4 regions of the Bacillus sp. Marseille-Q1617 genome follow, and region 4 is predicted to be linked to each of the others. Evidence: riboswitches for the same ligand, from Rfam matches in the RefSeq annotation. Region 4 holds a riboswitch; each other region holds the start of a gene.
The links. A riboswitch is a leader RNA that binds a small molecule or an ion and turns the genes downstream of it on or off. The one in region 4 is predicted to bind S-adenosylmethionine.
Positions count from the first base shown of each region.

Region 1: it holds a riboswitch for S-adenosylmethionine, as region 4 does, so the genes downstream of both, HWX64_RS00350 (LLM class flavin-dependent oxidoreductase) here and mtnK (S-methyl-5-thioribose kinase) in region 4, are expected to answer to the same signal.
Region 2: it holds a riboswitch for S-adenosylmethionine, as region 4 does, so the genes downstream of both, HWX64_RS14590 (O-acetylhomoserine aminocarboxypropyltransferase/cysteine synthase family protein) here and mtnK (S-methyl-5-thioribose kinase) in region 4, are expected to answer to the same signal.
Region 3: it holds a riboswitch for S-adenosylmethionine, as region 4 does, so the genes downstream of both, HWX64_RS09115 (methionine biosynthesis PLP-dependent protein) here and mtnK (S-methyl-5-thioribose kinase) in region 4, are expected to answer to the same signal.

Region 1 is NZ_CAHJXM010000001.1:54,903-62,345, reverse strand. It holds gene HWX64_RS00375 (Mrp/NBP35 family ATP-binding protein) at 1-79, opposite strand, end outside; gene HWX64_RS00370 (STAS domain-containing protein) at 270-1,067, opposite strand; gene cwlD (N-acetylmuramoyl-L-alanine amidase CwlD) at 1,341-2,042, opposite strand; gene HWX64_RS00360 (DUF2521 family protein) at 2,133-2,579, opposite strand; gene HWX64_RS00355 (sodium:solute symporter) at 3,178-4,686, opposite strand; gene HWX64_RS00350 (LLM class flavin-dependent oxidoreductase) at 4,714-6,084, opposite strand; SAM riboswitch class I at 6,276-6,379, opposite strand; gene rpsI (30S ribosomal protein S9) at 6,962-7,354, opposite strand; gene rplM (50S ribosomal protein L13) at 7,377-7,443, opposite strand, start outside.
Region 2 is NZ_CAHJXM010000002.1:633,351-640,793, forward strand. It holds gene HWX64_RS14565 (cell wall metabolism sensor histidine kinase WalK) at 1-701, shown strand, start outside; gene HWX64_RS14570 (hypothetical protein) at 682-1,314, shown strand; gene HWX64_RS14575 (redoxin domain-containing protein) at 1,314-1,895, shown strand; gene HWX64_RS14580 (DUF302 domain-containing protein) at 2,061-2,441, shown strand; gene HWX64_RS14585 (PLP-dependent aspartate aminotransferase family protein) at 2,988-4,124, shown strand; SAM riboswitch class I at 4,427-4,552, shown strand; gene HWX64_RS14590 (O-acetylhomoserine aminocarboxypropyltransferase/cysteine synthase family protein) at 4,771-6,066, shown strand; gene HWX64_RS14595 (homoserine O-acetyltransferase) at 6,223-7,305, shown strand.
Region 3 is NZ_CAHJXM010000001.1:1,839,032-1,846,474, reverse strand. It holds gene metH (methionine synthase) at 1-916, opposite strand, end outside; gene HWX64_RS09125 (bifunctional homocysteine S-methyltransferase/methylenetetrahydrofolate reductase) at 897-2,747, opposite strand; gene metC (cystathionine beta-lyase) at 2,776-3,960, opposite strand; gene HWX64_RS09115 (methionine biosynthesis PLP-dependent protein) at 3,953-5,074, opposite strand; SAM riboswitch class I at 5,167-5,270, opposite strand; gene HWX64_RS09110 (zinc-dependent alcohol dehydrogenase) at 5,507-6,640, shown strand; gene HWX64_RS09105 (tryptophan--tRNA ligase) at 6,706-7,443, opposite strand, start outside.
Region 4 is NZ_CAHJXM010000001.1:1,441,454-1,448,896, reverse strand. It holds gene HWX64_RS07215 (pyridoxal phosphate-dependent aminotransferase) at 1-109, opposite strand, end outside; gene HWX64_RS07210 (carbon-nitrogen family hydrolase) at 231-1,013, shown strand; SAM riboswitch class I at 1,111-1,266, shown strand; gene mtnK (S-methyl-5-thioribose kinase) at 1,371-2,558, shown strand; gene mtnA (S-methyl-5-thioribose-1-phosphate isomerase) at 2,569-3,624, shown strand; gene HWX64_RS07195 (metalloregulator ArsR/SmtB family transcription factor) at 4,297-4,893, opposite strand; gene HWX64_RS07190 (methylated-DNA--[protein]-cysteine S-methyltransferase) at 5,022-5,480, opposite strand; gene HWX64_RS07185 (PAS domain S-box protein) at 5,495-7,443, opposite strand, start outside.

The DNA of each region.
Region 1 (7,443 bases), 1.4 Mb from region 4:
TGGTTTCTTTTAACGTTTTATGTAAGAAAGGATCCTTTAACTGAGATAAAAGATCGCGAGTCTGCTGTTCTGTTAACATGAATAACCACCCTTTTTTATGTATTCGTTTACAACTACTAACAGTATAACATATCGTTATCAGAAATAACGTGTAAAAGGGTCGGAATACTTTTGTTGTATATTATTCTGAATGGTGGAGGGTTCTCACTCAGTGCGTCAAGGAACATGCGATAAAAAAAGAGCCGCCATCCAGGCAGCCCTTTTGCTTGTTAACCATTATCCATTTGATTCTGCGCAAACATTAATCCATTATTCAAGGAACTGAACGTTTTCAGTTCCTTTAAATCAATTCCCAGATTGATCAGCGTCTGAGCTATCTCAGGGCGTACCCCTACCAGGATACATTCCGCACCGAGCAGTCCGGCCGCCCTTGTGGATTCGATGATGCCTTGAGCAGCAAATGTATCCAATACCGGGACTCCGGTAATATCTAGGAAGACAATCGATGAATGAAAGTTGGTCACACCTTCAAGGAGGTTTTCTTTTATACGATTGATCCTTTCTTCATCGATATGACCGACCAAGGGCATCACCGAGATATGGTCAAATAATTGAATGACGGGAGCAGATAGTTCAACCAGTGTTTTCCTTTGGACATTGAACGTCTCTTCCCATGAGTCTGTACACTTACTGATCATTTTATTGAATACGGGATCAAACCAGCGGTCGACTTCATCATAAATGTCCAATACTTCCTCTTTGGATAAATCCTCTTTTATTAGAATGAACAGCGCAACCCTTCTAAACGATTGATATCCGGTAGAGATATATTCCAAAGCCTCTTTATTTTCCACTATTTTTTTGTATAAGTCATCAAAGTCTTTGATAAAACTTTCATTATCCTGATTAAGGCTTCTATAGATTGATTCGAACAAATCATTTTTCACTTGGGTATGCTGATAATAGGATATATTCAACCTGTCTGTCGTTTCTTCTAAATCCTGGACCCATTTGGTATAAAGATCATTATAATGATGTTCGAGTGTTTCGATAATCGATACTTTCATATTGAACCCTTCCTATCCTGAATACTTGTCTATTTCAAGTGTAGACCACTTCGAGACTTCTAATACTCTATACCCCTCTCCTGTTCATTCTTAACATTGTTTTTATGTAAATTTAGTGTCCGTCCCCCCTTTTGATTACCGGACGAGGGTTCGCTTTCCATGTAGGTGAGCCTGTCTCACATCATCCTGAAAGCCTCCGTCTTGCACTGCCATCTTCAACTGAATTTTTTAAAAACAAAAAAGCCGCTCCTGCTTTAGGAGAAGCTTTCTTCGTTAATCCTCTTCGGTTAAATAATTCAGGACACCCTGGTAAATGGATGCAGCCACTTTTTCCTGATAATCATCCTTAAGCAGGTTCGAACGTTCTGCAGGGTTTGAAAGGAAGCCGATTTCCACTAACGCACCCGGTTTTTTGGCGTGTTTTAAGATATACACACTCTGAAGGCCTTTTGCTTCCCGGCTTGTATTTTCTAAGTTCCGGGTGATCTCTTTTTGTATGGCTTTTGAAAGAGCCTTGTTTTCCTCAAACTTCGGATTATAAAAAGTCTGTGCCCCGCTCCATTTTGGGGAAGGGATGGAATTTAGATGTATACTTAAAAACATATCCGCTTCTGAATCATTGATCAGGTTCAAGCGCTTGTGCAGATCTTCTACCTTTCTCCGACTGTACCCTTTTGTATGTTCATCCGCCAGATCCTTGTCTTCCTCGCGGGTCATAAGGACCAGTGCTCCCTGTTCCTGAAGATAATCTCTGATCATCAGGGAGACATTCAATGCGATATCCTTTTCCAAAGCGTCTTTATCCCCCGCTCCGCCATCAGGCCCCCCATGACCCGGATCAATATATATAATCTTACCTGACAAGGGAAGATTCCATGAATCCCATGTATCTTTGTCCATTATTTTATATTGAACTATAAATAACAGGATCCCGAGGGCCGCAATAATCCCTGCAAGTTTTAATTTCTGTCTCATGTCTCTCCCCCTATTTTCAGTAAAAAATACAATCAAGCTGTTCTTTACTAAAAATATGGGACAAGAAACACTTTTAGAACTGAAAAATAATTAGTGAAGGCGAAGCTTAAGCCGTTTGATTCCCTTTTCATATCCCTCTGACCACCATGTCTCCACAAAGTGTTCGCAGCTGTAGAAAATGGATTCGTCCACTTGATTGGAGATGCCCATCTCGGACCAATACAGCCAGAAGTTATAAAGCGTATCGATGAAATGCTTTAATTCTTCCCTGCACCGCTTCTTTACTGCTTCCCTATCTTCCCCGCTGTATCCGAACTTGCTTACTTTCCCTCCGAGGAGGTAGGCTTCAATCGCGACATCGAAGCAGGCTTCATCAAAACCCTGCTGCATGAATACGCCGCCTTGAATTTTTATATATCCAAAATGCTTCCGTACGCTTTCCTGGAGCATTTTAATCGAAATTTCCTTGAGCAGTTTTCTTTCTGTCTTGATTTGTTTTTCTCTTCTCTTTGTATTGAAGGTTGTAATAACGTTCAATGTAAATCCACCCCTTTGAACGTATTTTCCTTCTTAAGAGATGTCTTCATTCGAGTAACTGTTACCAATTTTGATGGGGATGACTTTCTAATATCGCTATCGATTTCCGTGCAAGACTTCGCTTTCCGCGGGCGGTTGGTGGGAGGAACTAATGTCCAGCTGCAGGGCTTAGAGGCACATGTCATAAGTCAAACCGACCAAGAAGGCAAAGAGCGCCTTCTAGGCCGCTTCGCCTTATGCCACACGCCTCTGAGCAAAGCCCTTCCACTTTTCTGATAGGAGTCTTCGTCTTGCACTCCAATCAACCGCTGGTTTTGGTCAAATAACAGTGGAATAGAAAAAATCTAGATAAATCCACAAAATAAAGATAGCCTATCCATAACCGCTACTACTATTACCTGCTTCATTCATTTGACGACTAGAACAACAGCATACCAATGAAAAAGGAGGAGGATATAATTCCTCGTCCCGTTGGTCAGCATCATTTCGTAAAATACCACTTCCACAACGACAATCCGATGATGGTGAGGAAGGTGATGAAGCCGTAGAGCCAGATGGAGAGCATTTCGTTAACGAACATGGTGTTTCACCCTTTCCTTTACTTTATGTTGTAGACTTTTTCGAGTCTTTGGCTGGTTTGCGGTTGTTTTTCTTTCAAGATAGGGGCAAGCACTGTAATCACGGCGATTCCGATAAAAGTTGAAACGGCTCCCGCTGCCATGGTGCTTGGCACGATTCCGCCAAAGTAAAGGATGAGATAGGAAAGGAGTCCGATCACCATGGAAAGTTCCGCTGCCCTGGCGGATGCCTTTCTACGTCCATATACCGCGTGTAAAATCGGCCCCATCGTTCCGGCTGCGATTCCTGAAATGCCGATCCACATGATATCTCCCATATACGCAGGAGGCTTCAAGACAATCAAATAGGCCAGGAGCCCGATAATGGGCACTGAAAGCCGGCTGATCTGCAGCGCGATCTTCTCTGCTTTCGCGTCGCTCACTTTCACGATTCCTCTTTTCACCAGTACTTTCAAAAAGATATCATTGGCAAAGACAGTCGAAATCGACACAAACAATCCATCCGTTGTCGACATGGCGGCAGCAAGGATCACAACCCCCAATATCGCTACAATGACCGCAGGAAATGCCCATACCGCATATTCCATCAGTGCCAGATCAGGAGCTGCAACGTTATTTCCAAGTGCCGCCCTGCTGTAAATACCTCCAAATAGAACTAAAACGGAAAATGCAGCAGTGATCACATAAGTCAAAATCATTTTCCCCAAATCTTTTTCACTCTTCAGACCCAGTACCTTGTTAAACAGATGAGGGGCAGAGGCAAATGCCCACTGAATCACAATCGCACCTGTCACTAAACTTAAAGAAGAAAAATGAGCAGAATCCGGATTGAAAGCCTGAATCAGATTTCCATCCTGAGCCGCCAATTTTCCGCTGATGCTGGTAAAGGTCGTTGAGATGCTCCCCTTCCAGAACACGACGATCCCGGAAATGAAAATAAAGACCCCGGCCACTGCCATCATCACTGCCTGGACGGCATCCGTATAAATATCGGCGAATGCCCCTCCGCCAAAGACGTAAAGTACGACAATCACGGCTATAAAAATCAATCCGCCCTGATAGGACATGCCGAGAAGATATTCAAAGATGCGGGCACCTGCGACAAACTGGGCGGCTATATAAAAGATGTTGAACAAAAGAATCAACCCCGTACCGACCCGGAGAAGATCGCTGTTATAAAAATCCCCCAGCCAGTCGGGCAAGGACAGCGACTTTTGTCCGTTATTTAGCTTCCGGACTTTCTTGGCTACCATCAATACCCCGATCGGCCCCCCGCCGATCATCGCCAGGAACAGCCAAAGATTTGATAGTCCCCAATCATGGGACCAGCCCGGGTACCCGAGGAAGGTAGCGGCACTTAAGTACGTGGCGGCAAAGGAAAGCCCCAGGACATAAGGGCCGAGGTTTCCCCCGCCTATGGCAAAATCACTGACACTCTTGGTCTTTTTCATACTGATAAATCCCAGGGCAAACATTGCTGCAAGAAATACGGCAAATCCTATCCATGTATATAATGCGATTTGACTCATTTTCTTCTCCCTTCTTTTACAAGCGTTTTATGAATAAACGGGTGCAAGCTTCTTGGCAGGATGATCTGCAGGCAGGTGTCTCCGGCCTCTGCCAAACATGTTTTCTCTCAGGGTGGATCCTTCATATTCCATCCGGTAAATCCCACGCTTCTGCAGTTCCGGGACCACATGTTCGACAAACTCGGTGAATGTACCCGGTGAATACGTCTGGGCGATATTGAAGCCGTCTGCATCCCCAACAACCGCCCACCTCTCGATTTCATCCGCGATCTGCTCAGGGGTGCCGATGAACTTGACCGTTCCATTGCCCAGGCCGTGATTTTTGATCGCTTCCCGGAGCGTCCACCTTTTGTTCGGATCTTTTCCGTACATATCGAGGTTCCCCTGCATGGCGTCAGTCTCGATGTCCTCGATATATTGATCAGGGTCGAATTGTGAAAAGTCTATCCCAGTGTGACCGGATAAAAGAGAAGCGGTGCCTTCATAGCTGACGTGGTTTGTAAGTTCTTCATATTTGGCATATGCTTCTTCCTCTGTTGAACCTATGATTGGCAGGATCATCGGGAAGATGAGAAGCTCATCCGGGTTTCTTCCCTGCTCTGCCGCCCGTCTGCGGATATCGGATGTATACAGCTTCAATCCGTCCAGTGAATGATTTTTAGTAAATACTGCTTCGGCATGTTTTGCTGCAAAATCCCTCCCTTTTGGAGAGGACCCCGCCTGGAACAATACCGGGGTGCGCTGAGGGGAAGGCTCCACCAGATGAGGGCCCGGCACACTGAAAAACTCTCCTTCATGGTTGATGGAATGAACTCTTTCCGGATTCGCAAACGTATCATTTTCTTTATCATAAACGACCGCCTCGTTCTCCCAGCTGTGCTCCCACAATTTATAAGCGACCTGGAGGAATTCATCGGCTCTGTCATATCGGAGTTCCTTTGGAAGCCTCCCGGAAAGTCCAAGATTAATGGCTTCACTTTCCAAATAGGAGGTCACCACATTCCATGCCACCCTTCCCCCGGTTAAATGGTCAAGCGTCGATAACTGCCGTGCCAGTGAATAAGGCTGGGCATAAGTCGTGGAGATCGTCGGTGCAAACCCAAGATGCTCTGTTACAGCCGCCATGGCCGAGATCGGGATGAGCGGATCATGTGCAGGCAGCTGCACTGCACCCCTGACCGCCGCATCATGACTGTTTTCATAAACGCTGTAGGTACCAAGCACATCAGCGATGAACATCGCATCAAATTTCCCGCGTTCAAGCGTCTTTGCCGTTTCGACCCAATAAGCCAGACTGTTGTGAGAAGTACCTTGATCTTTTTCATGTTTCCATAAGCCGGTCGAATGCGGTGAAGGCGAGTTTTGGATGAAGCCGTTGAGATGAATTTGTTTTTTCATTGGAAAGTCTCCTTTTTCTTAAAAGTGATTTGGCCGTGGCGATGGGTGGATTGATGTGTTTTTTGGGGATGAGGTCAGGTTTGAGTATTCTTATCGTTATACTCGGTTTAGAAACAGCGAGGACTCCTTAACGATTTACTACAACTAAAAAAACCTCTCCCGATGAGGAAGAGGTTCATTTCTATACCATCCTCTCATCTTTCAAGCATCTGCTTGCTGGAATTAGCACCTTGTTACAAGTAACGGTTGCTGCGGGATCACGGGACCAGATTCCTCCCCCGGCTCTAGATAAGGAAATATGCAATTGTGTTGTTTGAATTTTTATCATCATAACGGAGTCGAAATAATCTGTCAAATCAGAATCCAGATTTTTTATCGAGATGAATTGTGTACATGGTCACGAGTTTAAATTTGGAAACGCTTACCTATATTTTCATATCAAAAAGGGAGTTTTTACGTAAAATATTGATGTTCCAGCCTTTAATGGCAGCCAATCAGAGAGATTCTCTTTTACTTTAAAGGAATAATGGACTATATGTGGCGGGGAAACTAGTCATAAATGATCTTTTTTGAGAGTTTTTAATGGGGGGAAGAACCACGGGGACAGGTCCGTTGAATGGGGAGATGAAGGTATCTTTCGTTTTCATTGTATAATCTTCGAGTTTTGCCCGATAATCTTTTAATTTTGACCATAAATCTTTTACTTTTCCGCTTTTATCTTTCGATTTCCCGGATCATTCCGTCACTTGGTGAAATACAGGATTAACCTACCCGCCCGCTACAATAGAAACGAATACACCAAACACAAACAAGTATCATCCCTAACCAATAAAAAAGACCCCCAACCCAAAAGGTTGAGAGTCTCTGTAAGCAATAATTAACGCTTAGAGAATTGTGGTGCACGACGAGCGCCTTTAAGACCGTATTTTTTACGTTCTTTCATACGAGCGTCACGAGTTAACAATCCAGCGCGTTTTAGAGTACCGCGGTACTCAGGATCAGCTTGAAGTAAAGCACGAGCGATACCGTGACGGATCGCACCAGCTTGACCAGCGTAACCTCCACCGTGTACGTTTACTAAAACGTCATAGTTACCAAGAGTTTCAGTTGCAACTAGTGGTTGCTTGATTACTTCTCTTAGTGCTGCGAATGGGATATATACTTCTACTTCACGATCATTGATAACAATGTTACCGTTACCTGGTACTAAACGTACGCGAGCTACTGAGCTCTTACGACGACCAGTTCCGTAATATTGAACTTGAGCCAAGATAATAACCTCCTCTTTTTAATTATCCACGAAGTTCGTAAACTTCTGGTTGTTGTGCTTGGTGTGGATGCTCAGATCCAGAGTATACA
Region 2 (7,443 bases), on a different contig from region 4:
AAAACCGGCTGCTCCGGGACCTGTCACATGAACTGCGGACGCCGCTCACGAACCTGACCGGCTACCTTGAAGGGCTGGAAAAAGGGATCGTTGAAGGGGACAAAGAAATGTACCGTTCACTGCAGGAAGAAACCGGCCGTATCGAGCGGCTCCTGCAGCAGCTTGTACACATCAATCGATGGACGGCCGATGAAAACCTGACCGCTCATCATCAGGATGAGATCCTCATTCACGAACTGCTGCAAAGTCGGATCACGGCTTTTCAGCTGAAATTCAAGGAAAAAGAAATCGATGTAACGGCTGAACTTGCACCTTGTTCCCTCAAAGGGAACCGGGACGGTCTTCACCAGGTCTTCAGCAATCTCCTGCAAAATATTGCCGACTACGACGTCGGAAAAAAACTTTTTATAAAAGGATTTGTGGCTGACCAGCAGTATGCAGTACAATTTTCTCATGACGGAAAAGAGATCCCCAAAGCTGAAAAAGACCTCATCTTTGAACGTTTTTACCGGGTCGATTCCTCCCGATCGTTTGTCACTGATGGAGCGGGCTTGGGCCTTGCGATCACAAAGGAAATCGTACAGGCGCATGGAGGCACGCTGACGCTGGAGACAGACGGACATCACCACACATTTGAAGTCCGGCTGCCGGCCGGTCAATTTAAAAAAGAGGAGAATGATGATGAATCAACAATGGTATAACATCGGTGCCTTCACGTTCCCGGGCTCATGGGCAGCGACCGTATCCGCGTTCGTCATCACATTCTTGTTTCTCTTTTTCTGGAATAAGAAAGCGAGCGACTGGTATTCGAACGCGGTATTTTATTTTATCCTGACCTGGAAACTGAGCGTGATCGTCGTCGACTTCGGGACGGTCATCAAACATCCGCTGACCATTCTTTATTTTCACGGTGGCACAGCCGGTTATTGGATGGGAATCACCGCTGTCTTGATCTATACTTTTATTAAAAAAGAAAATCCCCGACATGTGATTGCCGCGTGGGTCATGACCGTCCTTGTTTATGAAGGTGTGTTCGACATTCTTCAGGGGACGTTCATCTTTGGAGGGGCGCAGCTCATTTTAAACAGTGTACTGCTTCTCGTTTTACTTAAAAAATTGGGTAGGGCTGATCAGAGGGTCTGGGGCATGCAGATCTTGATTATCTTCACGCTGATTCAGCTGCTGATGAATTCATTCGGGGGATTCGAAATAGGGACCCCCACACTCACATACATCGTATTAGCCATCGTTCTGCTTTATCTTCAGAAAAGAGATGAACAAACGGAAATTTATGAAGCAGGGAGGAAAAATTAGTGAATAAACGTAACTTTGCTTTGGCCATCGTGGCACTCCTGATCGGGATCTTCCTGGTGAACATATTCCAGGATCAGCAGGAGAAAAAGGAACAAGAGGAAGCGGCAAAGCTTGCAGAGGAGTCCATGGACCTGTCCAATGCCGAACAGGGACTGGCGAAGGGCGACCGTGCACCGGACTTTGAACTCACGACTCTGGCCGGCGAAAAAGTGAAGCTTTCCGATTACCAGGGTCAGAAAGTGATCCTTAACTTCTGGGCGACCTGGTGTCCGCCGTGTAAGGCCGAAATGCCGCATATGCAAAAATACTACGAAAAAAATGCTGAGAAAGAAAATGTAGAGATACTTGCCGTGAACCTTACCAGCATGGATGAGGGCAGGAATGCTGTACAACAATTTGTGGACGGCTACGAACTCACCTTCCCGATCCCGATGGACGTAGATGGTGATATCGGCGGGGAATACCGCGCCTTTACCATCCCCACCACCTACATGATCGACACCAAAGGTCAGATCCAGCACAAAATCGTCGGCCCCATGAACGAAGAAATGATGGGCGAAATGGTCTCTGGAATGGACTAACGCGTTAATAGGATGAGGGACGGTCCTTTAGCATGCTAAAGGCCCGTCCCTCGTTTCTCTAAAGTACAGAAGTTTAGATGCATACTCCTCAAGGTATATAATGAGTATGTGATTGATTTTCTTGAAGAAACTATTCATTGAGAGAAGATGAAGGAGGAGTATTGGATGTTTCATTACACAAAAGAAGTTTCGTTGAGTGTGAAAGAAGCGGCGGAGAAGGTGGAAGCTGCGCTGAAAGAGGAGAGCTTCGGCGTTCTTTGGAATCTCGATCTTGCCGGAAAGCTTGAGGAAAAAGGCCTCGATTTCAATGAGGAAGTCGTGATCCTTGAAGTGTGCAATCCTCATGAGGCAAAGAAAGTGCTCGAACAAAGCATGCTTGTCAGCTACTTCCTGCCGTGTAAAGTCACCGTTTATACTGAAAACGGCACGACTAAGGTCGGCATGGCGAAGCCAAGCAAGTTGATTGAGCTGGTGGATAATGATGAACTTAAAAATATCGCGCTGGACATTGAAGATCGATTGATCGCTTGTATGGACCGGGTATAGGATTGGATGGAAGAGCACCTGCTGCGTTGGCGGCGGGTGTTTTTTGTTTGGGAAGGTGTAAAATGACAGCGAAAGACATAAAAATGGTTGTTTTAGCAGCCGATTCTGTTAACTTCTTTCGGGATGAATCAAATTCAAGGAGAAAACACCTCGATGCACCCTAAAAAAATTTGCTCGGTACAGGGATTCAAGCCACTTTTCATACTTTACGTGCCAATTTAAAAATATACGTGCAAGATTTCTGAAACACATGCAACATTTTAAAATACAAACCAAATTCCTAAAAATACGTTCCACTTGTCGAAAAATCTTTACACCGCTGTAACCTCAGCTCAAAAATTCCAGCCTCCTATACCACCAGTCTCTTCATCTCTATCAAAAAAACCTAACCGTGCTGCAACTCCAGCCAAGCACCCCTAATCCCCTAATAACTCAATGCACTTCAAAAAAACAATCCGGCCCCCGAAACATTTTCCTTCCTCGCAATCTTCTGAATATGATACACTCTTCTAAATACTATCGATTACAAGAGGAAGGATGACATACATGAAATTCACAACGAAAGTCGTACATAGCCAGTTAAAAGGTACCGAGGAAATCCGCAGCAAAACGACGCCAATCTATCAGACTTCAGCTTTTTCGTTCAAATCACTGGAAGAGCTTGAAGGGTTCTATGAAGGAAAATCGCCTTACCTCTACACAAGGACGGGAAATCCGAATACGGATGAACTTGGACAGATGGTGGCGGCCCTTGAAGGTGCACCGGCCGGGGTGGCGACGTCTTCAGGCTTGTCGGCGATCCTTGCTGCCGTGCTGTCGGTGGTACAAACCGGCGATCATATCGTGGCAGCGGAAGACCTGTACGGGGGCACCTTCCATATGTTGAAGGAAGAACTGAAAGGCTTCGGCATCGAGACAACCTTCGTCGACTTCACCAAACGTGAAGAAATCGAACAGGCCATCACGCCGCAGACAAAGCTGTTGTACAGTGAAACGGTGACCAACCCGTTCATGAGGGTGGAGGACATTCCGCAGCTGGTCGAGCTTGCCGGGAAACACAATCTCAAAACGATCATCGATAACACATTCGCAACACCATACCTGCGCCAGCCTTATCTGGAAGGCGTCGATCTCGTTGCCCACAGTGCCACAAAATATATCGGCGGACACAGCGATATCACCGCAGGCGTCGTGACAGGAAAAGAGGAATTAGTAAGTAAGGCCAGGGAAAAAGTCGTCAACATGGGCTCCAACCTGAGTCCGTTCGAGGCATGGCTGACGGCAAGAGGTGCAAAGACGCTCGCCCTTAGAATGGGCACACAGGCCCATAATTCCCTAGTATTATCTGATAATCTTAGAACGAATCCGCATGTGAAAAACGTGTACTATCCAAATAACCTTTCCGATAAAGGCCACGGTGCCATCGTGACAATCGAGCTCGATCCATCATGTGACATCAGTGCATTTTTCAAATCCCTCGGCTGGATCAAGATCGTGCCGACCCTTGCCGGAGTGGAAACGACCGTCTCTTACCCGCTGGGGACATCACACCGCGCCCTGCCGAAAGAAGCACAGGAAAAACTCGGCATAAACACCCATGTCGTACGCATATCGTTAGGTATCGAAGACTCAGAAGACATCGTAACCCAGTTCAACGCAGCAATCGAAAAATCTATCGAGTAAAGTTTGACTTGCATGAATGATGGGCGAACTTTAACTGTTTCCAGCTGTTGGTTGGAGTGCAAGACGAAGACTCCTGAGGGATAAGCGAAGCAGGGGAGACCCCACAGGAGCAAATCTCCGAGGAGGCTCCCCGCTCGCCCGCGGAAAGCGAAGTCATGCACGGAAAACAACTGCGGTTTAATAGCCCAATCTAAATAAAACAAAAAACAAAATAATAAAAAAAATCAGAAAATACCCTTGACGTTGAATGAATCAGCCTTTATAATTCATCTCAACGCACTACTTAAAAGACAACTAAATCGCTCTTATCCAGAGAGGCGGAGGGACTAGGCCCGATGAAGCCCGGCAACCTTCATGTTCGCAGGAACGATCTGCTACCACATGAAAAGGTGCTAATTCCTGCAGGCAGACTGCCTGAAAGATAAGAGGAGGACCCCTATTAAATTAGACCCTCTTCTTAGGAAGGGGGTTTTTGATTTTTCCTCTTCTTTAAAAATTCCTAGCCCAAGGATGGCTGATTCGGTGAAAAGGCAGCCATCACATCCTGCTGTCACCGAGACCGGCACCATCCATCATCAGCATTCAAACACGTTCACCCACAATGCCAGCGGAAACCCAATAAACCAAAAACCAGGAGGAATTCATTATGACAAAATCATTCGATGTTGAAACGTTACTACTACACGGCGGACAGGAACCGGATCCAACAACAGGTTCACGTGCAGTCCCGATTTACCAGACCACATCTTACGTTTTTGATAACAGTGAGCACGCTGCGAAGTTATTCGGACTTGAAGAAGAGGGGAATATCTACTCCCGTATCATGAACCCGACAGTTGATGTCCTTGAGAAGCGGATCGCCCTGTTGGAAGGCGGAATCGGTGCACTTGGTGTCTCTTCAGGGATGGCCGCGATATCGCTGTCCATCCTGAATATCGCGGGAGCAGGCGATGAAATCGTCGCAGCGACGAATCTTTATGGAGGCACATACAATCTATTCTCCACGACGCTTCCAAAGTACGGCATCAAAGTTCACTTCGTCGATCCGTCCGATCCGGAGAACTTCCGCAATGCGATCACACCGAAGACGAAGGCTGTTTTTGCCGAAACGATTGGAAATCCGAGTCTTCACGTGCTGGACATTGAAGCGGTCGCGAAAGTCGCTCATGACAATGAAATCCCACTCATCATCGATAATACATTTGCCACTCCATACTTATGCAAACCGATCGAATGGGGCGCGGACATCGTCATCCATTCAGCCACCAAGTGGATCGGCGGTCACGGTACAGCGATCGGGGGAATCGTCGTCGACGGCGGTAAGTTCGACTGGAATAATAAAAAATTCCCGGGCTTTGTCGATGAAGACCGCAGCTATAACGGCATCCGATATGCAGTCGATGTCGGTGAAGCAGCCTTCATCACAAAACTCCGGGTGCAGCTGCTGCGTGACTTCGGTGCCTGCTTGAGTCCGCAAAATGCGTTCCTTCTTTTGCAGGGTCTCGAGACACTTCACCTGCGAATCGAAAGGCATACGGAAAATGCATTGAAAATCGCCGAGCACCTCGATCAGCACAGCGGTGTGGCATGGGTATCGTATCCTGGTCTCGCACAGCATCCGTCCCACACACTGGCGCAGAAATACCTGAAAAAAGGTGCCGGCTCGATTGTCGTATTCGGCATCAAAGGCGGCAGGGACGCCGGACGCAAGGTTGTCGATAACATCACCCTTTGGTCACATGTCGCAAACGTCGGGGATGCGAAATCACTCATCATCCATCCGGCTTCGACAACCCATCAGCAATTGAATGAACAGGAATTGCGCACAACCGGGGTAACCGAAGAATTAGTTCGATTATCAGTCGGTCTGGAGTCCAGTAAAGACCTGATCGAAGACCTTGACAGCGCCATCGAAGCGGCATTGGCAGCTTCCCCGGTTTAATCCGGGAAGAGTTTTGTCAAAGAACTCAGCAGTGAGGCCGGTCACACGATAAAAGTACAACACATCAGGCCCCATCTGTAATGATAAAAAGGGGTATGGCGGGCTGAACGAAACCCGCCTGCCCAAAAAACACTTACCAAAAAAGGAGGAGACGGAATGGAGAATCCCCACACCCAAACGACCCGATACGAAGTAAACTCCATTACGATCCCATCTCTGACATTAGAATGCGGCTCCACCCTGGAACAGGTGGAGCTTGCTTATGAAAGAATCGGCAGAAAAGACGGTCCGGTCATCCTCATCTGTCACGCTCTCACAGGGAATCACCTTGTAAAAGGGACCCCGGGAAGCATTGGCTGGTGGGACGGACTCATCGGACCTGGTTCGTACCTTGACCCTGATGAGTACACCATCCTTTCTTTTAACGTATTGGGCGGAAACGACGGCAGCACCGGTCCCGGTTCCATCAATCCCTCAACCGGGCAGCCGTATGGAAGGGATTTTCCGAAAGTCACTGTAAGAGACATGGTCAAAGCTCAATATCTGGCACTGAAAGGACTGGCGATCCCTCACCTTCAAGCAGTGATCGGCGGTTCTTTGGGCGGGATGCAGGCATTGGAGTGGGGGATGATGTATCCATCATACGTCGATAAGGTATTTGCCCTTGCCGTCACACCTGCTCTCAGCGATTACGGCTTGGCTTTTAACCATATCGGCATCCAGGCGATCGAATCAGATCCCGATTTTCAAAACGGTCATTACTCCCCGGGAACTCATTTAAAAGGCTTGGAGATTGCGAGGATGGCAGGGATGGTCACCTACAGAACTCCCCAGCTTTTTGACGACCGGTTCAAACGTGAAGAAGCACAGAGTTGTTTCCAGGTGGAGAGCTATTTGAACTACCAGGGGAAGAAGCTCGCAAAACGATTCGATCCGAACAGCTATCTGACACTCCTGAAAGCCATGAACTCGCATGACTTGACTAGGGACCGCGCCTGTTCGATGGAAGATATTGCGCGAAATTATCCCACCGAGCTGATCACCATCAGCTACGAAGGGGACCTCATCTATTCGCCTCAGTATCTGGAAAGCTTCACAAACCAGGTACGGGCAGGGAGGCATTATTTCGTTTCCACTGCCTTCGGGCACGACGGTTTTTTAGTAGAGTTCGAGAAATGGGGAAGCATGATTTCTTCCCATCTGAAAAAATATCAACCCAACCGTGTTGTGAACGGCTAAAGTATCATAACCCGTCCTCCTCCGGCATATAGTTTAATAAGCAAAGACACCGCACCGCGAAGAAGCGCGTTTTTGTGTGGTGTCTTTTTTGTTAAAAGTGGTCCGAGCTTTTTAAAGTGTCCGGCTGCGGTAGTTTGT
Region 3 (7,443 bases), 400 kb from region 4:
TTGCCAAGTCTGATAAAGCCCGAATGTGTTCTGGTGAGGTACCGCAGCATCCACCTACAAGGTTCAGCCAGCCTTTCTCAAGAAATCCCCTCATTTTAAGACTAAGGGATTCCGGCGTTTCATTATAATTCCCTTCCTCATCGGGCAGGCCGGCATTTGGATAACAGCTCACATACGTTGTCGCTAAATCTGAAAGAGATCTAAGATGGTCCCTCATAAATTCAGGTCCAGTCGCACAATTCAATCCGACCACCAGTGGATTCAGATGTTCCAGCGACAAATAAAATGCTTCTATATTCTGCCCCGCCAATGTCGTACCCATCGGTTCAATGGTTCCCGATAGAAGGATGGGAACCTCCCTTCCGCTTTCTTCGCATGCTGCCCGTATACCAAGGTTAGCTGCTTTCACATTCAGAGCATCCTGGCTGGTCTCGAGTAATAGAACGTCCACTCCGCCATCCAGAAGTCCCTTTGCCTGAATACGGTAGTTCTCCGATAATTCATCGAAACTGATTCCCCCGGTTACCGATAGCGTTTTCGTTGTCGGTCCCATAGAGCCTGCTACAAATCTTGGCCGCTCGGCTGTCGAGAAGGAATTTGCCGCTTGTTTGGCTATTTCAGCTGCTGTTCTATTTATTTCATAGGCTTTCGATCCTATTTCGTATTCATCCAGTACAACGGGGGTGCCCCCGAATGTATTCGTTTCAATCACATCCGCTCCTGCCAGCAGATATTCCCTGTGTATGTTGTAAATGACATCTGGAGCGGTCAGGACAAGGTGTTCGTTGCACCCGTCCAATTCCTCACCACCGAAATCTTCCGGGGATAAACCTGCTTCCTGAAGCATTGTTCCCATCGCCCCGTCGAGGACGAGTATTTTCTTTCTAAGCTGCTGTTCAAATAATGTGCCGGCCATAAGGAACCTCCTTTTCTATCACTGCTTTTTCTTTCATATACCGTAGCAATTCAATACTCATATCATAACGGACAAAAGGAGTAATCAGATAGATACCGTTAAACAATTCAAGTGCGGTGTCCAATGATTCCTTTGCAATCTGCATTCCGACTGCCCTTGTGTGGACGGGGTCTGAACCTGCATCCTTCATTCTGTTTCTTGTTTCCTCCGGTACTTTGATGCCGGGTACTTCATGGTGAAGAAACTCTGCATTTCTCGAACTCAGTAAAGGCATGATCCCAATGAAAATTGGCGTATCTAAATGCTTCGTAGCTTCGTATACTTGGAACATTTCTTCGACTCCAAATATAGGCTGAGAAATGAAGTAATCAGCTCCAGCCTTTATTTTTCTCTCGAGGCGTTTTACCGAAGCATCCATATGCCTGAAGTTCGGATTGTATGCAGCACCTACTGAGAACTGAGTCTTTTGCCTGAGTGACTTGCCGGAGAATGATATTCCTTCATTATTTTGTTTGATTAATTCAATCAGTTCCAGACTTGAGAGATCGTAAACAGAAGCCGCTCCCGGGAAATCCCCTATCTTGGCGGGATCACCTGTAATAGCTAAAATATTGTGGATCCCCAGGGTATGGAGTCCCATCAAATGTGATTGTAGACCGATTAAATTACGGTCACGGCAAGTGATGTGAACCAATGGAGTAAGATCATATCGTTCCTTTACCATTGTCCCGATCGCGTCATTACTGACCCTCGGAGATGCCAATGGATTATCAGCAAGGGTCAATGCATCAATCCCCTCTTCCTTTAAAGCTTGAGCACCCTTAAAGAACAAATCTGTATCAAGGTGCTTGGGCGGGTCCAGTTCGACGATTACCGTCTTCTTTTCTTTCACTTGATGATGCAGGAGCCTCTCTTTTGGAGGCTGGGATGAAAGCTGCACCGACTTTTTTGTCTTCACTTTCTTTTCAGTCACAGGCACCCTGCTTTTTAATTTTTTTGACACAGCCCGGATATGCTCAGGGGTCGTCCCGCAGCATCCTCCTATGATTCTGGCCCCTTGTTCGCGGAGTTCATTGCTGATATCCCCGAAATACTCCGGTTCAGCAGAATAATAGAATCTTCCCTCTTCATAGTTCGGCAGACTCGCATTAGGATAAACGGATAGAAAGGAGCTCTTGGGAACCGGCACTTCTTCAAGTGAAGAAACCATGTGATATGGACCCATTCTGCAATTGATCCCTACAACATCTGCACCCAGCAATTCCAGCTGATGAAGAGCTTCTTTTATCTTCATGCCATTTTGAAGAACTCCTGTTTCATGCAGCGATACCTGTGCAATGACGGGAAGATCTGTTTCCCGCTTTGCAATCTTCAGGACTGTCGTCAATTCCTCAAAGTCGTAGTACGTTTCAAGGAGGATTCCATCAACACCTTCAAGAAGCAAACAGTACAGCTGTTCCCGGAAGCTTCTTTTGATTTCCTCGAGTGAAATATTTTGCTTGATCGCCCTGATTCCACCAATGGTCCCTATTACATAGGTGTGATCCCCAGCCGCCTTTTTAGCGAGCCTTGCAGCTGCGGTATTGATTTCTTTCACAGAATCCTCCAGCCCATACCGGGAAAGTTTTTCGTAATTGGCACCGTACGTATTGGTCTGGATGATATCCGCTCCAGCTTCTATATAATCTCTGTGGACTTTCAATACTTCATTAGGGTGTGAAAGGTTCAACTCCTCGAAGCATCGATCCACCCCGTATGAATACAACAGAGTCCCCATTGCTCCGTCTGCTATCAAAATTCTTTCTTTCAAAGATTGTATGAGCGGTTTCACACGATCCCTCCTTCTCTTTCATTCTCTGTTATAAATTGATGACTTTCTTTATTGGTACTTCTTTCAGAGAATTCAACCCCTGTTCAAGGTCCTTAATCAATTCATCTGTGTTCTCCAATCCAACTGATAACCTCAGCAGGCCAGATGTGATCCCCCTTCTCACTCTTTCCTTTTCAGGCATGGATGCATGAGACATTTTTGCAGGATATGAAAGGATGGATTCAACTGCACCTAAGCTTACAGCAAATACAGGGATATCTACTTGTTTTGTCAATTTCCTGACTTCTTCTTCACCTTTTAAGCGGAAGGATAAGACAGCACCAGGTCCTTTTGCCTGGCGAACATGGATTTCATGGCCTTTATGATAGCTCAGTCCCGGGTAATATACTTCTTCCACTTCATCCCTCGTTTCAAGGAAGCGGGCGATCTTATAGGCACTTTCGGATGACTGCTTAAGGCGTACATGCAATGTTTTAAGGCCTCTCAGCAATAGCCAGCTGTCTTGAGGTCCCAGTACAGCACCAAATGAATTTTGTAAGAATGATAACTTCTGGGCGATTTTTTCATTTCCGGTCACTGCTATTCCGGCGAGTACATCACTGTGACCTGCCAGAAACTTGGTTGCACTGTGTAAGACCACATCTACTCCAAGTGATAAAGGCTTTTGCAGCAGAGGAGTCATAAACGTATTATCGAGAAAGGTCAGACAGTTATTGGCTTTTGCCAATTTTACGACCCCTTCAATATCTGTAATGTTAAGTAAAGGGTTCGAAGGTGTTTCAATGTAAATCACTTTTGTATTTGGTTTGATTGAACGGGCGACCTCATGAAGATCCCTCATATCCACAAAGGAATACTGAATGCCAAATCGGTTCAATACCTCTGTGATCAATCGATAAGTACCCCCATATACTTCTTCAGAAATGAGGACATGATCCCCATGCGAAAGCATAAGGAAACTCGTAGAAATGGCTGCCATGCCTGAAGAAAAAGCAAACCCTTCTACGCCGCCTTCAAGTTCTGCAATCGTCTCTTCCAATGCTTCCCTGGTTGGATTTCCCGACCTGCTGTAATCATAGGATCCATATTGGTCAAAATCGCTCTGATGAAAAGTGGTTGCGTGATAGAGCGGTGTAGAAACAGCACCTGTATGGGCATCATATCCGTGAGAATGAAGCAGGGAAGTTTGCTGTGAGTACGTTTTTTCACTCATGTATAAGCACCTCTCCTCTTAATTGATTAAAAACATTCTCCAAATCTGAAATGATATCATCTACATTTTCAATACCGACCGAAAATCTCAAGAGACGATTACATATGCCGAGTGTATTCCTTTCACATTCAGGAATATCAGCATGGGTCTGGGTTGCAGGATACGTAATGAAGCTTTCAACACCGCCAAGACTTTCCGCGAATGTAATGATGTCTAATTTCTCAAGAAAAGGACCGACCCATTCCTCCCTAGAAATGCGAAAAGAAAGCATCCCGCCTCTTCCGGTATAAAGGACATCCGTCACGCAGTCATGATTCGTTAAATACTCTGCAACCTCATTTGCATTTTTTTCATGCTGGGCCATCCGCAGGCCTAATGTTTTCATGCCGCGGAGTAACAGCCAGCAATCAAAGGGTGAAAGAACGGCACCGATCGAATTCTGAATGGTATAGAGTTTCTCTCCCAATTCTTTGTTTCTGACGATGACAGCACCGGCAAGTACGTCATTGTGGCCGCCTAGATACTTTGTAGCACTGTGAACGACTATATCAGCACCTTCTGCAATGGGCTTTTGAAGGATTGGTGTGTAAAAGGTGTTATCCACAATCAGTAATATCTCGTTATCCTTAGCGATGGTAGACACCGTTGAAATACTTGTTTCATTCATTAATGGATTGGTTGGCGTTTCAAGGAATATCGCTCTTGTCTTTTCGTTTATTTTTTCAACAATATGATTTTCTTCATGAGTGTCCACGAAATGAAACCTGATACCGTATTGATTTTCATACTGTACAAACAAACGATAGCTTCCGCCATACAAATCCTGGGAAACAATCAATTCATCACCTGACGAAAATAAGCTCAGTACAGCTTGGATGGCTGCCATCCCCGAACTGAAAGCGAAGCCTCTATCCCCCTCTTCCAAAAGAGCCAGTGTATCTTCCAAAATGGTCCTGGTCGGGTTTCCGGTCCGCGTATAATCAAATCCAGTCGATTGACCGATCCCCTTATGCTGATATGCGGTTGATAAGTGAATGGCAGGACTTATTGCTCCTGTCCTCTCATCCGTACGATTTCCTGATTGAACGAGAATGGTATCGATGTGTTTTTTCAATTTCGTCACTCCTTTTCTTATTTAAACGAAAAAGGATATAAAACAAAAAGCCTTCTTATGAAATATAAGAAGGCTTCAGTCGTTCAATCTCCCTCTTATCGTCCAAGTTGAATTCAACTTGCTGGAATTAGCACCATGCCCTTGGCTGGTTGCTGAGGTGTCATAGGGCCAGTCCCTCTACCTCTCTGGATAAGAATCTATTTGGTTTAATTAACTATCATCAATCACTTTATTAAAATAACTTCTTCATAACTTACATCATACTTTATTAAAAGTCAATGAAAATTATGAATACTTTGGCATTTTCAATGGAATGCCAAGAGTTATTTTTAAGCAAAAGGTCGTACAAAATAGCATGCATAAAAAATATATGTTTGAACAACCAATATCAAGTCTATATGTATAGAAATACTTGATTAGGATGTGATAGGAATGAAGGGCGTGACTTTCCAAGGAAAAGAAAAAATGGTGGTCAAAGAAGTTGAAACTCCCGATATTCAAGAAAATACAGACATGATCGTGAGAATCACTGCAAGTGGTATCTGTGGTTCTGACCTTCACCTTTACCACGGCGGAATCGAACCGGAACAAGATTATGTAGTGGGGCATGAGCCAATGGGAATTGTCGAAGAAGTAGGGTCGGAAGTAAAAAGTCTGAAAAAAGGGGACCGTGTCGTCATTCCATTCAATATTGGCTGCGGGGAATGTTTTTTCTGCAAGAACCAGATGGAAAGTCAGTGTGACGATTCCAACCCACATGGAGAAATTGGAGGTCTATTTGGATTTACTGAAATGATGGGAGGCTACCCAGGCGGACAGGCAGAATATCTACGAGTGCCCTATGCGGACTTTACTTCATTTAAAGTACCTGAGACCAGTAACCTTGACGACGAAAGTGTCCTCTTCCTTTCGGATGTCATTCCGACGGCTTATTGGAGCGTTGAAAACAGCGGAGTAAAAGAAGGGGATACGGTCATTGTTCTTGGGAGCGGTCCGATCGGACTGATGGCTCAGAAGTTCGCCAAGTTAAAAGGGGCCGAGCGCGTCATTGCTGTCGATCAGGTTGAGCACCGTCTAAGTCATGCTAAACGTACAAACAGTGCTGAAATCTATAATTTCAAAGAGACCCCGGACATCGGCTCTGTCCTCCACGAATATACCAAAGGGGGTGCTGATGTGGTCATCGACTGTGTAGGAATGGATGGGACCGTCGCTCCTGATGAGACGTTCGGATCTGAATTTGATAATCAATTCGGAACCATCTCCCCTATTAAAACCGCATCGCAGGCAGTAAGGAAATTCGGGACGGTGCAATTGACAGGTGTATATGGCACTGAGGCAAATCGTTTTCCATTAGGGGATTTCTTCAGTAGAAATGTCTCTATCAAAATGGGGCAAGCTCCAGTCATACACCTTATGCCTAAGTTGTATGACATGATAGAAAACAACGAGTTTGATCCAACGGATATCATCACTCATCGTTTACCTCTTGAAGAGGCTGCAAAGGGTTATGATATTTTCGATAAGAAAGAAGACGGAAATATTAAGGTGATTTTAAAACCATAGTGTGTTTGCTGGGAAAGAGGCTGGGACATCTGTGTATGTCCCAGCCTCTTTTAATATTTTCACCTTTAAGAGTGGATGATCCCGATTTTCATTTTGACTTCTTCTAAGAAAGGTCTGGTTTTCTTTCTTGCTTTTTCCGCACCATGCAATAACATTTCATTAAGCTTATCAGGGGATGCCATCAACTCATTATATTTTTCACGCGGTTCTTCTAAATGTACATTCATGACTTTAAAAAGCTCTTTCTTGGCTTCACCCCAGCCGATCCCGGTTAGGAAGCGACTTCTCATTTCTTGTGTTTGAACTTCTGTTGCAAATTCTTTATATAACGAAAAAATGATGGAATCATCCGGATCCTTCGGCGCTTCAGGCGGACTGGAATCTGTCTTGATCTTATTGATCAGTTTTTGGAGCTTTTTCGGTTCTTCGAATAATGGAATGGTATTATTATAGCTTTTACTCATTTTACGTCCATCCAATCCGGGGAGTACTGCGGTTTCTTTTTCGATGACATACTGAGGCAGTGTGAATGTTTCCCCGTAGGTATGATTAAAGCTTTCAGCGATATCCCTTGCGATTTCAACATGCTGGATTTGATCCTTACCAACCGGAACAATTTCAGCTTGAAAAAGAAGAATATCCGCAGCCATCAAGATCGGATACGTAAATAACCCCATATTTACCCCTGTATCTGCTTCTCTCCCTGAGTGATGATTTTCCTCGACAATGGATTTATAGGCATGTGCGCGGTTCATCAATCCTTTTGGTGAGAAACAGGCTAAAATCCAGCTTAATTCAAAAAT
Region 4 (7,443 bases):
TAATCACATCAAATCCTTCTTTCAGCACTTTCTGGACTTTTGCTGTCAATGATGCAAAAAATTGCTGCGGCAGCGAGTCAATGCGTTCTGCTTTTTTAAAGGTTGTCATCTTTTCACCTTCTACACTTTTTTGAAAATTATTTACTTTCAAATTCTAGTCACAAATGATATAACGTAAAGTAATGATTGTAAAGTATAATCTTATTCAGACTTAAAAAAGAGGTGTTACTTTGTCAACGAAAATTGGACTAGCGCAAATGGATATTACATTTGGTGCTCCTACCGAAAATAAGAAAAGAGTTCATCAATGGGTAAAAGAAGCGAGTGAAGCAGGCTGTAATATCGTCGTATTTCCTGAATTGTGGACGACCGGTTATGATTTAACCAGAATCGGGGAAATCGCCGATGAAGATGCTCATGACATTTCTGCCTTTCTTTCGGAGCTTTCTTCTCGCTACAACATTCATATTGTCGGAGGATCGATTGCGAGCAAAACAAAAGAGGGTATTTCGAATACCCTTCTCGTATCTGACTGTGACGGGAAAATAATCAAACAGTATAATAAACTCCATCTCTTTAAATTGATGGATGAACATCACTACCTGCTGCCCGGTAAAGAAGATGGCTCATTCACATTGATGGATACTCAGATGGCCGGTATGATCTGCTATGATATCCGTTTCCCGGAATGGTTCCGGAAACATGTCATCGATGGTGCGAAAGTGGTGTTCGTGGTTGCTCAGTGGCCTGCAGAAAGAATCACTCATTGGAAGACCCTTTTATTGGCAAGGGCCATTGAAAATCAGTGTTTCGTCATTGCCTGTAATCGTTCAGGCAGCGACCCCAAGAATGAGTTTGGGGGGAACTCGCTGATCATAAGCCCATGGGGGGAGATCATAGCGGAAGGAACCCTTTACGAAGAATTGCTTACCGCAGAAATCGATTTGAATGAAGTCGAAGAAGTCAGGAAAAAAATACCTATTTTTCAAGATCGACGTCCAGATTTCTATTAATTTTATATTTTTCTAAAAATTCATTGACTCACTATTTCTAAAAATGGTACTATTCAAATCAAACAGCATGCAGCTGATATTCACAAAATTAAATATTCTCTTATCAAGAGCTGGCTGAGGGATTTGGCCCTGCGAAGCCCAGCAACCGACCGTAATACCGTTGAGAAACGGGGCGCACTATGCGCCGGATGATTCACTCCATAAGGCACGGTGCTAATTCCAACAGAAAGAACACCTTTCTGAGAGATAAGAGGCGAATAAGATCCAATCTTTAAGCCTCTTTCCGTCAATGAAAGAGGCTTTTCTTATTATACTTATGAAAAGCCTCCAAAATTCAATATTTTAGGAGGAACCATTATGTCAACCATTCCTGTCTCGAGCTATCAATCTTTAAATGAACAAACCGCATTGGATTTAGCAATCAGTTTAAACTTTTTTGAAAAAGGAGCGGAATTGACCTGCCGTGAAATTGGGGATGGAAATTTAAATCTGGTTTTTCAAATAAGTGAAAAAGGAAAGAAAGGAATTATCATTAAGCAGGCATTGCCCTATGCAAAAGTGGTTGGTGAGAGCTGGCCATTAACGGTCGATCGTGCCAGAATCGAAGCAAATGCATTGAAACTGCAGCAAACATATGCCGGTGAATTTGTCCCCGAGGTATTCTATAGTGATGATAAACTTGCTGTTACCATAATGGAGGATCTAAGTTCCCTTGGAATTGTCCGTTCAGGACTGATAAAAGGAGACACCTATCCACTTTTATCTGAACATATCGGAACATTCCTGGCAAATACTCTTTATCATACTTCTGACTATGCCCTGCATCCTTTTAAGAAAAAAGAATATGTCAAAACCTTTTCCAACCCTGAACTCTGCAAGATTACGGAGGATCTTGTTTTGACCGATCCATTTTTCAACAGTGAAACGAATGATTATGAAGAAGAACTGCTCCCTCTGCTCAAAGATTTGTGGAATGATTTCAGTCTGAAACTTGAAGTGGCGAAGCTGAAGAAATGCTTTATTACAGAGAGTGAGGCGCTATTGCATGGCGACCTGCATACTGGAAGTATTTTTGCTGATGAATTTCAAACCAAGGTGATTGATCCTGAATTTGCTTTTTATGGTCCTATCGGCTTCGATATCGGTCAATTTATTGCAAACCTGACATTCCAGGTAATAGCAAGGGAGGACGATAAAGGAAAAGATGAAATCATCCGGCATATCACCAATACATGGAACGTATTCTCAGAAACGTTTTCGAATCATTGGCAGGAAAGCGGAGATGCGTACACTAAGGTTGATGGCTACTTGGATTATGTACTGGATAAAGCCTTTAAAGACAGTATAGGATTCAGTGGATGTGAGCTTATCAGGAGAACTGTCGGTCTTGCACATGTTGCAGATCTGGATTCCATTTCAGATAAAGAAAAGAGGCTGCGGGCTAAAAGAAGCTGTCTTTCTTTAGGGAGAGAATTGATTTTAAAAAGACGAACGTACTCAACAATTGAAGAATTCACAGAATTCATTCGAAGTCATACATCTTAAGGAGCCAATCATGACACGCACAACACCCACAATCCCGACGTCATTACAGTTTCGGGATGATCATTTAGAAATATTAAACCAGCAAAAGCTTCCACATAAAATCGAGTACCTACAACTTTATACTTTAAATGAGTTTTATGACGCTATCGTCACGTTGAAGGTAAGGGGCGCGCCTGCAATCGGAATTACGGCCGCTTATGGAATAGCATTATCTATGAATCATTTTGATACAGACTGTCTGTCTGATTTCATGGTTAGATTTAAAGCGGATAAAGCATATTTATTTTCCTCCCGACCCACTGCAGTAAACTTGGGATGGGCATTGGATTCATTGGAAAATGCAATTCAACGGGCACAGTCTGTGAATGAAGCAAAAACCATCCTTCTGCACTCCGCGATTCAACTTCATACTGAAGATGAAGTGACGTGCAGGCGAATCGGAGAATATGGTCTTCAATTACTAAATGAAAAGACAACCATCATGACGATTTGCAATGCAGGATCTATTGCAACCAGCAAATATGGAACAGCATTGGCACCATTTCATTTAGGAAGTGAAAAAGGGAAAACGTTCCATGTCTATGCCTGTGAAACACGCCCGGTATTTCAGGGCTCACGTTTGACAACTTGGGAATTGCAGCAGTCAGGTGTAAACGTAACACTTATTGCAGATAGCATGGCCGCTCATACGTTAAAAGAGAAAAATGTAGAAGCCGTTATAGTTGGGGCAGACAGGATAGCTGCAAATGGGGATACAGCAAATAAAATCGGGACATCCATGCTCGCCATCTTGTGTAAGCACTATGATATCCCTTTTTACGTGGCAGCTCCTTCTTCTACTTTTGATATTACCCTTCCTTCAGGGAACGCTATTCCCATTGAAGAGCGCGCGCCTGAAGAACTTACTGAACTTAATGGTTACAGGATTTCACCTCAGGAAACAGTTGTATACAACCCTGCTTTTGATGTAACATCACATGAATTAATAACTGGAATCATTACTGAGAAGGGAATCCTGTATCCTTCATATAAGGAAAGCATTAGACATTCCATCTGCCATACCTAAAAGAAAACCTACCCTCACCGTAACGGGTTCTGTTTTAAGGTATAAACTATAAAAATCATTGGAAAAAGGGTTTTAAGGAATTCGTGTTCTAATTTGTTACCGAAACTGCACTAAAATTAAAGCGTTACAGAACTTTCTGTAACGCTTCAATTACAATGTTTTTTATAATCTGGCTAATGTGTTAGTTGTCTCCAAAGTTGAAAGATGTGAAAATTAGGTAAATCCCTATTAAACAAGGAATAGGCTGGTGATTTTTAGATTAACAGATACCTTATCTTTTATAGTGTAACTAAAAATATAAATAAGGGGACATTATCCCGTTAATCTGCTGAAGCTCGCTTGGATAGGGGTAAATAAGGGGAAAATTTACTTCAAATCTTGCACAGATCCCTAATTTTAATGTTTTTCAAGTAAATAGAAGTAAAACTTTCCTTTACTTTAACGGTTTTCAGTTCAAATTCTTCATTAAGGGAAATTTCTCCCCTTAATTAATCATCCAATGTTACTGTTCCTTTCATCTGACTCGAGAAGTCCCGCTTTTGTTCACTTTGTCGGGTAAGATTAGCTGTACATGTACATGCAACTTCAATTACTACCACATTTTGAGGTGTAGATTGCATTTTGTACTCCAAAACAGAACCCGTTACCCTCACCGGAAGTTTTTACATGCAATCATCCCTTATATAACGGAGTGGATCCCCACATTTCCCTTGGGTTCACTTCATAAATACCATTTTCCCTGAACATGAATTGATGGATGATAAACTCTCTTCTTAATGTGGCAAAATCGTCATGAAAATGCTTGATGTATTCATTGATTTCCTTTTCACTGTACCTCTTTCCAATCTTTAATCCTTCCACCATGTGCTCCAGCAGGAAAAGCTTCTTCTTCTGTTGAGCGGGTATGGATTTAAACCGCCCATTCTTCTCCACAAAGTTATTCATCACTTTTTGTTTCTCTTTCATTATTTTCTCTTGCATTTCAGAATCCCCTTCCCTTTGATTCGTGAAGCGATCAAGAACACTTGCATGATGCGCTATCACTTTTTTGTTTAAAAAATAGTAAATCGTATTTTTTTCCCTTCTGGAGTAAACTAGATTACATTCCTTCAGTTTGTTTAGATGATGTGAAATGGTAGGGGCTGTCAACCCCAGTTTACCCGCAATCGCGCCGGCATGCAGCGAATCAACTGACAGGAGATGAACAATCTTGATACGGGTGGGATCGCCCATGGTCTTATGAAATGCGACTTGTTTATCCAGCTGCAACTTAAATACCTCCTACTTAGATACTTATCTAATTAGATATTAATCTAATTAGGTGAAATATGCAACAGCCTTTCTTTCACAGAGACAAATAAAAAAAGCATTTTCCCGAAGAAAAATGCTTCATACTATTACTGTTCAAGGGTCAACAGAATTTCTTTCTTATCTACTTGCTTCCCTGCATAACCGGTTAATGATTTATTCTTACCTATTACTCTATGACAAGGTATGATGACAGGGAACTTATTTGCTTTATTGGCTTGTCCGATTGCCCTGACCGCTGTTGGTCTATTAATACGTGCCGCTACATCCCCGTAAGAGCAGGTGGACCCGTATGGTATTTCACTTAATGCTTTCCAGACTTCCTGTTGAAACTCAGTTCCTTCTATTTTCAGAGGAAGTGTAAATTCTTTTCTCTGTCCTCTGAAATACTCTTTCAATTGTCGTTCAGCTTCTATCAATAATGGGTGATCTGACTCTGTGGCAGCTTGATTTTCAGAAGCAAATTCTACTGATACCAACTTTTCTTCATCTGCCCGGAGCTCCAAGACTCCAATCGGACTTTCCATAAACAGCGAACAGACTGACATGAACGCTCACCTCCTTACATCTTTGGTAAATAGATATGAAAAACAGTGCCTTCACCTATTTTGCTTTCCACTTCCACTCTTCCATTATGTTCTTTGATAATATTGAAGCTGACCATCAGCCCCAGTCCAGTTCCACGTTCTTTCGTCGTGTAAAAGGGTTCACCAAGCTTTTTGATCTTATCTCTAGAAATTCCGCTTCCTTGATCCCTAATTTCAATATGAATCAAATCATCATCGGTTTCATGAATGGCAATGGTTATGACCCCTCCCTGCGTCATAACTTCAATGGCATTCTTGATGATATTGATAAACACTTGCTTTAATTGGTTGGGTTCTGCGAATATAGGCGGCAGCCCTTCCTGGTACAATTCATTGTATTGAACGTTATGCATGGTTGCCTGTGCACTTAACAGCTCAACGGTGTCTTTCATGATTTTTATTAGATTCGTTTCCTGATACTGGACAGCCTGCGGCTTAGCCAGGACAAGGAATTCCGTTATGATCGACTCGATTCTCTGCAATTCTGATGTAATGACATTAAAGTACATTTCATGATCTTTACCCACACTATTTTCCAACAACTGAATAAATCCTTTTAACGCAGTCATTGGATTACGGATTTCATGTGCAATGCCTGCTGCCAGCTCCCCCACCACACTCAGGGTATCAGACTTTCTCAATTGTTCCTGCATCTCTATTTGTTCAGTGATGTCACGGATGATTGTCAAATTGAGATTGGACAGCAGATTATATTTAGATGATAATTCGATATAATGCAGCCTGTCATCATGGGAGCGGAATGTTTTCAAGAAACTTGACTGCCCCTCTTCTTTTAATTGTACCAAATAATCATGATAAGCGTCGTCATCGGCTTCGATGCTCAATATTTCGCGCACATCTTTCCCGATTAACTGATCTTTATCGAGATGCAGTATTTTGCTTGCTTCAGGGTTTGCATCAACCACTACATAATTATGATTCGTCAGGAATAAGCCATCTAATGACCCTTCGAAAATTTTCCGGAACCTCTCTTCACTTTCCCTCAATTCCTTTTCCATCTGATATCGCTCACTTACATTTCGGAAGATCGTCATATTATATCCATCAACGGAATGAAGCTTAGATGTGAACTCCAGATGCTTTAATTGATTATTAGGCATCAGAAAGAGAACTTCATCTCTTACTGCCCCGCTTTTGTACAGATGATCCATCACAAGATCGAACTTCTGTGTTTCTAACGGGTAGACAAAGTCTTTTATTCTTTTTGATAAAAGCTCGGATAAGGAGCACTCGAAAATCTTGAGAGCCGAGGCATTTGCTTTTAGAACTCTCCCGTCTTGGTCCCATAGGACGATGGCATCGATCGCTTCTTCAAACAAACCTTTGAATAATTCTTCATTTCTTTTCACCTGTATCTCCATTTGCCTTCTTTCCGTCACATCTCTGAGGATTGCCATATGAAGCTTATGGTGAACAAATGGACTTGTTGTAAATTCTACGATGGAGATTCCATTTTCCCTTTTAATCGGAATTTCTCCCCTCGCTTTTCTATTCTTTGAAAGAAGCTCTTTAATCTTTTCGATTTTATAATGAGAGTTTTCAGGAATGAACGAGCGGATGTTCCGTCTGATGATTTCCTTTTTATATAGTCCAACTTGTTTTGAGAACGCTTGATTCACATCATTGATGTTCCCTTCAAGATCGAAAAGGATGATCCCTTCGGAAGCATTCTGAAAGATATTCGAAAGCAGGTGAACGTTCAGGTGATCTTTCCGTTCACTCTCTTTGGACGTGGTCACATCTTTAAAGTACAGGTATGCATTAGTAGAAACGGTGGATTTTTGAAGTATCAATTCAACATGTATGATTTTATCGTCTTTAGTATTCATTAACGTCTCGTCTTCAAGAGATTTTCCAGACTCCAATACCTCCTGATAGTGAGCAACAATAGGGGATGGTACAG